DNA from 3 places in the Bradyrhizobium sp. PUT101 genome. Region 1 is predicted to be linked to each of the others. Evidence: predicted binding sites of a transcription regulator. Region 1 holds the regulator's gene; each other region holds the start of a gene.
What was found. The regulator PhoB, encoded in region 1, activates phosphate uptake and scavenging genes when phosphate is short. The targets are predictions, from matches to a motif close to TGTCATNNANCTGTCAT.

Region 1 (2,200 bases):
GCGGCCCGAGGTGATCCTGTTCGACGAGCCCTGCTCGGCGCTCGACCCGATCTCGACCGCCAAGGTCGAGGAGCTGATCCAGGAATTGTCCGAGAACTACACGATCGCGATCGTCACCCACAACATGCAGCAGGCGGCCCGCGTCTCCGACAAGACCGCCTTCATGTATCTCGGCGAGCTGATCGAGTTCGACGACACCAGCAAGATCTTCACGTCGCCGACCGACCGGCGCACGCAGGATTACATCACCGGCCGGTTCGGCTGAGGAGACGGAACATGGGTTCTGAACATACCGCAAAGGCTTTCGACACCGACCTGCAGGAGCTCACCCGCCTGGTCGCTGAGATGGGCGGCATTGCCGAGCGCATGATCGTCGATTCCGTCGACGCGCTGATCCGCCGCGACGTCACGCTCGGTCAGCGCGTCGTCACCACCGACGCCGAGCTCGATATGCTGCAGAAGCGCATCGAGGAGCGCGCCGTGCTCACCATCGCCCGCCGCCAGCCGATGGCGGTCGATCTGCGCGAGATCGTCGGCGCCATGCGCGTCGCGACCGATCTCGAGCGCATCGGCGATCTCGCCAAGAACATGGGCAAGCGCGTCGCGGCGCTGGAGACCGACTTCCACCCGCTCAAACTGTTCCGCGGGCTGGAGCACATGACCGACCTCGTGCAGCAGCAGGTCAAGTCGGTGCTGGACGCCTATGCCGCGCACGATCTGCCGGCGGCGATGGCGGTGTGGAAAGGCGACGAGGAAGTCGACGCCATCTGCACCTCGCTGTTCCGCGAACTCCTCACCTACATGATGGAGGATCCGCGCAACATCTCTTTCTGCATCCATTTGATGTTCTGTGCCAAGAACATCGAGCGGATCGGTGACCACGCCACCAACATCGCCGAGACCGTGTTCTACATGATCGAGGGCCAGGCGATCACCGACAAGCGGCCGAAGGGCGACATGACGACCTTCGCCACGACGGTGCCGAATACCTAAGGAGCGACGACAACATGGGCGCACGCATTATGGTGGTTGAGGACGAGGAAGCTCTCACCGAGCTTCTCCGCTACAACCTCGAAGGCGACGGCTATGACGTCGAGACGGTTATGCGCGGCGACGACGCCGACACCCGCCTCAAGGAGCACATTCCCGATCTGATCGTGCTCGACTGGATGCTGCCGGGCCTGTCGGGCATCGAGCTGTGCCGGCGGCTGCGCACCCGTCCCGAAACCAAGCAGCTGCCGATCATCATGCTTACCGCGCGCGGCGAGGAGAGCGAGCGGGTGCGGGGACTTGCGACCGGTGCCGACGATTACATCGTCAAGCCGTTCTCGGTGCCGGAGCTGCTGGCGCGCGTGAAGGGTCTGCTCAGGCGCGCCAGCCCCGAGCGGCTCGCCACCGTGCTCGCCTATGGCGACATCGAGCTCGACCGCGACAAGCGCCGCGTGGCGCGCTCGGGCCGGCCGATCGATCTCGGCCCGACCGAATATCGTCTGCTGGAGTTCTTCCTGGAGCATCCCGGCCGCGTGTTCTCGCGCGAGCAGCTGCTCGACAGCGTCTGGGGCCGCGACATCTACATCGACGAGCGCACTGTCGACGTCCACATCGGCCGCCTGCGCAAGCTGCTCAATCTCGGCCGCGAGCAGGATCCGATCCGCACCGTCCGTGGCGCCGGCTATGCGCTGGACGATCGGTTCGCGAAGGCGGAGCAGACCTGAGTTTTGTGAATGTCGAATTAGCGAGCCGCGGCAACAATCTTGGCCGTCATCCCGGGGCGCGCGTAGTGCGAGCCCGGGATCCAAAACCACAGGACGTGGTTTGGCGAAGACTCGCAGTAGCCATCTCGCGCAATCACTGCGCCCTGTGGTTATGGATCCCCGCCTCCGCGGGGATGACACCGAGTAAGTCGAGCCGTCATCATGTGACGGCTGCAATCAGCCAGATCTATAAGCTCACCGCGTGCCCGGCTTCGCCGGTGCGCGCCGCCGATCCGCTGCGGGCTGATACGCCACGCGCGAATGCTGCGCGCAGTAGGGCAGGCCCGAGAGCGCCTTGCCGCCGCAGAAGAAGAAATCCGGGCTGGAGGGATCGCCGACCGGCCAGTGGCAGGTTGCCTCGTTCAATTCCAGCAGCGACAGCCGCTGGCTCATCGGCACCACGTTGTCGTAGGTGACGGGCTCGGCCTCCACCTCGACCTCGAAGG
Region 2 (2,200 bases), 670 kb from region 1:
CCGGTATCTACTACCGCGCCGGGAGCTGGATGGCGCGCATGTGCGTCGGCGGCAGGCACGCGCTCTACCGCTACTGCGCCGAACGCGGCGTCCCCCACAAGAATTGCGGCAAGCTGATCGTCGCGACCAATGCGAAGGAAACCGAGAAGCTGCAATCGATCAAGGCGCATGCCGAGGCCAATGGCGTGCTCGACATGCAGCTGCTCACGGGTGAGGCCGCGCGGGCGCTGGAGCCGGCGCTCGCCTGCGATGCTGCGCTGCTGTCACCGTCAACGGGCATCATCGACAGCCACGCCTACATGCTTTCGCTGCGCGGCGAGGCCGAGGACGCCGGCGCGGCGTTCGCGTTTCACACCCCGCTGATCCGCGCCAAGGCGACTGCCGGCGTCATCGAGGTCGAGGCCGGCGGCGAGGCGCCGATGACGCTGCAATGCAGCCTCCTCGTCAACGCCGCGGGGCTGTCGGCGACGAATGTCGCGCGCAACGTCGACGGCATGCCGCTGGACCGGATTCCTCCGGCCTATCTCGCCAAGGGAAACTACTTCAGCTGCAACGCCAAGGCACCGTTCTCGCGCCTGATCTATCCGGTGCCCGAACCCGGCGGGCTAGGGGTCCATCTGACGCTGGACATGGCAGGACAGGCGCGTTTCGGGCCCGACGTCGAATGGATCGAGACGATCAACTACGAGGTCGATCCGTCACGCGCCGAGCGCTTCTATCCGGCGATCCGCAAATACTGGCCGACGCTGCCCGATGGCGCGCTGATGCCGAGCTATTCGGGCATCCGCCCGAAGATCGTTCCGCCGGCTGTGGCCACTCAGGACTTTTTGATTCAGGGCCCGCGCGACCACGGCGTTGCAGGCCTGATCAACCTGTTCGGTATCGAATCCCCAGGATTGACGTCGTCGCTCGCGATCGCCGATCACGTCGCCGAGCTCGCAGACATCCAGAGCGTTTTGGAGCGAGGTGAATAACGGTTCGCGTCGAGAAACGACGTCCCGGCAAAGCTGGCGCCAGGCAAACATCTTGCGCCACCTTGCAGCAGGGATGAGCACGAATGCTCTCATCCCTGCGTGGAAGGATGTGATCAACTCTACGGTGTTACGGGGGTCATTAGTGGAGCGTGTCGCCGTGCTTCAGACGCTCGATCTGGTCCTTGACCATCAACTTCCGGCGCTTCAACTCAACAATTTGCAGGTCGTCTGTTGAAAGGTGCACGAGAGCGTCATGCAATTCGTTTTCGAGAAGTTTGTGCTTCCGTTCCAATTCAACAAGATGTGCCTGAATTGTCATTCGAAACCTCCTCGGTAGGGTTGAACCTCAGGATTCGATCCGGACGATTAAGTCTACATCACCGATTCATCCTGTCGATGGGTATCCGTCGTCGCAGTGTCATTTTTGAAAGTTCATATGTAACGAAGCGTGACTAAGGGAACCGCGCGGGAAAAATCCATGATATCAATGCGCCTGCGCAACACCGCGTCGGCCTGCAGAAATATGTTGCGGGAGACCGGCGAGCGAGGATCGCAGATCGCTTGCGATCACGCCGCGCAAGGACGATAATTTCCACAGGGCATCCACAGCCTTAATCTCACGCTTATCGGTTTTCGGCCACCGCAGACATGACCAATGAAGACGAGCGTGAGCTCGAAGCCGAGCTCACCCGGTTGCAGCAGGAACACCGAGATCTGGACGCCGCGATCGATGCACTGCATCAATCGCCCGCCCCCGACCTATTGCGGTTACAGCGGTTGAAGAAGCGCAAGCTGTTGTTGCGTGATCGCATCGCGTTCATCGAAGACCAGATTACCCCCGACATCATCGCCTGATCCGTGAGCCGGCCTGCGCCGCGCGCTCACCCACATGAATCCGCTTGACTCAATTAGAACAAAATAGGAACATTTCGAAGCGCCCAATTCTCCGAAAAGGCCAAAGCCCACGGCACGAGGACAACGCAAATGTCGGCAACGCCCCTTCTCGACAACAGCCATTATGAACAGGCCTGCGACCAGGCGATCGCGATGTGCGACGGCAATCTGCGCAGCACCATCAAGGCGCTGATCATGGCCAATGAATATCTGGAAGCCGAGCTGGAGGAATTGCAGGCGGCGATTTCCGCCGGCTGCATTCCGGAGACCTCGCGCAGCAAGATGCGGAGCAAGAGCAGCGCCGCCTGATTTTCAACACTGGAGCAACGCCA
Region 3 (2,200 bases), 130 kb from region 1:
CGGTATCGCCGGCGACGGTGACGGTCACGACCGCGGAGATCTCTCCCGCCGCGATGTTGCCGCTGAAGCTGACCGGCTCGCCGCCGACATAGTCGGCCGCATCGGTCTGCGCCGAAGCGATCGTTCCCGAGAACGCGACGTCGCCCGTGGTGCCGCCGCTGCGCTCGACGGTGAACTGATAGACGGTCGGACCGCTGTTACCCTCGTCATGCGACACCGTAAGCGAATCCGGCGCGAAGGCGACGTGCTGCGCTTCGATCGACGATTCGGACGAACTGGTGACGCGGATGTCGTCGATACCGACCCACTCGTCATTGCCGACGGCGTTGGTGGTGAGAATGCGAAGCTGGATGTCGTTGCGGCCGTCGACGGCGGCAGGCAGCAGCAGATCGAACGGCGTCACCTGGGTCGCGGCACCGCCGGTGGTGACGTCGGCGGCGTAGCCGCTTGGAACGTTGGTCCACGCCCCGCTCGAACCGAGCCGGTACTGCACATTGATCTGCTGCGCGGAGTCGTCCGTGCTGGCGTCGAGGTCGCGTGCGTTGAAGCTCAGCCGGACATCTTTGCGGCCGGTGGCGTCGAGATGGATCACGAGGCCGGGGGCATCCGCACTGTTTGAGCCGTTCAGCGCCACCGTCGGGTTGGCGATCTGGAATTCGGCCACACCGCCGTTGGTGATGGCGGTGTTGGTCTGGTTGGCGACGACGTCGACATCTCCCGACGACGATCCGGTGGCCGTACGCGCGTCCACCCCGGCGGCCGAAACGACATCGTTGCCGAGATAGCCGACGATCGATGCGACCCCCGACCAGTCATCGTTGGTCGTGATAAGGCCGGTATTGGACCAGTCCTGCAGGAAATCGCCGTTCGCCAGGACATGAGGGGTCGTCGACATGTATCGCCACTCCAGCGCTTGAGAGAAGACGTCGCGGATCGCCGCCTCACGGCATGCGTAAGGGCGCGGTCCAGACGGCCGATTGTTAACGGATCGTTAATGAGTGTTAATAGAACGCCGACGACAACAGATCGGTGACTGCTTCTTAACGGGCCGGTGAAGTCGCGACACGAAAGGCGCCGAAGACCGTGCGAGCCAACGACTCGACCTGCGACAGGCGGCGCGCTCGACCTCTCTCGGCCGGCAGCAATCGCCAATGAGTCATCGCGCTACAGCTCGATCAGCGCGCCGCGAGGGGCGACCACGCCAGGTTTCGAGTGCCGGCCTGCGCGCCGAACTTCCGAACCGAGGCGGCGTTTCGTCGCAGGATGTCGCGGCCTCGTTGCCGCCGGCCCGCGTTTTCGCGCGCCGCGCTTGTCATGCGCCTGACGTTGAACCTCGCTAACGAACGCCGACCGCATCCGACCGTGACGGTCCGACGTCGTTTTGAATTGAGTATCATGACCGCAACAACGTCCTCCGCGTCGACTCCCGCGTCCGGCGATCTCGCGTCGGCCGCGATCGCCTCCTGCAGAACGGCCTTTCTGACGGTGGGACTGTTCTCGGCGGTGCTCAATCTGCTGATGCTCACCGGCTCGATCTACATGCTGCAGGTGTACGACCGGGTCATTCCTTCGCACAGCATTCCGACCTTGATCGCGTTGTCGATCGCGGTGGCGGCGGCGTATGCGATGCAAGGGCTGTTCGATCTGCTGCGTCAGCGCATTCTGACCCGGATCGGATCGGCGCTGCACGCGGCGCTGTGGCAACCGGTCGTCTGCAACATCCTGCGCGGGCCGCTGCGCGGCGGCGGCGCAAATCGCGGCCTGCAATTGTCCCATGACCTGGACTCGGTCCGGTCGTTCCTTTCCGGGCTCGGCCCGACGACCTTGTTCGACTTGCCGTGGATGCCGCTGTATCTCGCCGGCTGCTTTCTCTTGCATCCTTATCTCGGCTGGACGCTGGTCGCGGGCGCGGTGCTGCTGTTCGGGATCGCGCTGCTCACCGAGGTGCTGACGCGGGCGCCGACCCGGGACGCCTCGCGTGCCGGCGCAATCCGCGGCGTCCAGCTTGAAGCCGGTCGGCGCAACGCCGAAATCGTGGCCGCGCTGGGGATGGAGCAGCGGTTGATCGACCGGATCGGCGCCGCCAACGACGATCTCGTCGCCGCGCAGCAGCGCAACGCGGACATCGCCGGATCGCTCGGCGCGTTGTCGAAGGCGCTGCGCTTCATGCTGCAATCGGCACTGCTCGGCCTCGGCGCCT

Region 2: a site for PhoB is predicted at 1,380-1,396, ahead of ACSHT2_RS15505 (YdcH family protein). Genes of this name have one in related genera too.
Region 3: a site for PhoB is predicted at 1,019-1,035, ahead of ACSHT2_RS18020 (ExeM/NucH family extracellular endonuclease). Genes of this name have one in related genera too.

What each region holds. Positions count from the first base shown of each region.
Region 1 is NZ_CP197207.1:3,819,759-3,821,958, reverse strand. It holds gene pstB (phosphate ABC transporter ATP-binding protein PstB) at 1-265, shown strand, start outside; gene phoU (phosphate signaling complex protein PhoU) at 277-993, shown strand; gene phoB (phosphate regulon transcriptional regulator PhoB) at 1,008-1,715, shown strand; gene ACSHT2_RS18670 (GcrA family cell cycle regulator) at 1,950-2,200, opposite strand, start outside.
Region 2 is NZ_CP197207.1:3,148,143-3,150,342, forward strand. It holds gene ACSHT2_RS15500 (NAD(P)/FAD-dependent oxidoreductase) at 1-974, shown strand, start outside; gene ACSHT2_RS15505 (YdcH family protein) at 1,114-1,293, opposite strand; gene ACSHT2_RS15510 (YdcH family protein) at 1,623-1,829, shown strand; gene ACSHT2_RS15515 (hypothetical protein) at 1,959-2,177, shown strand; gene ACSHT2_RS15520 (hypothetical protein) at 2,200-2,200, shown strand, end outside.
Region 3 is NZ_CP197207.1:3,688,174-3,690,373, forward strand. It holds gene ACSHT2_RS18020 (ExeM/NucH family extracellular endonuclease) at 1-895, opposite strand, end outside; gene ACSHT2_RS18025 (type I secretion system permease/ATPase) at 1,396-2,200, shown strand, end outside.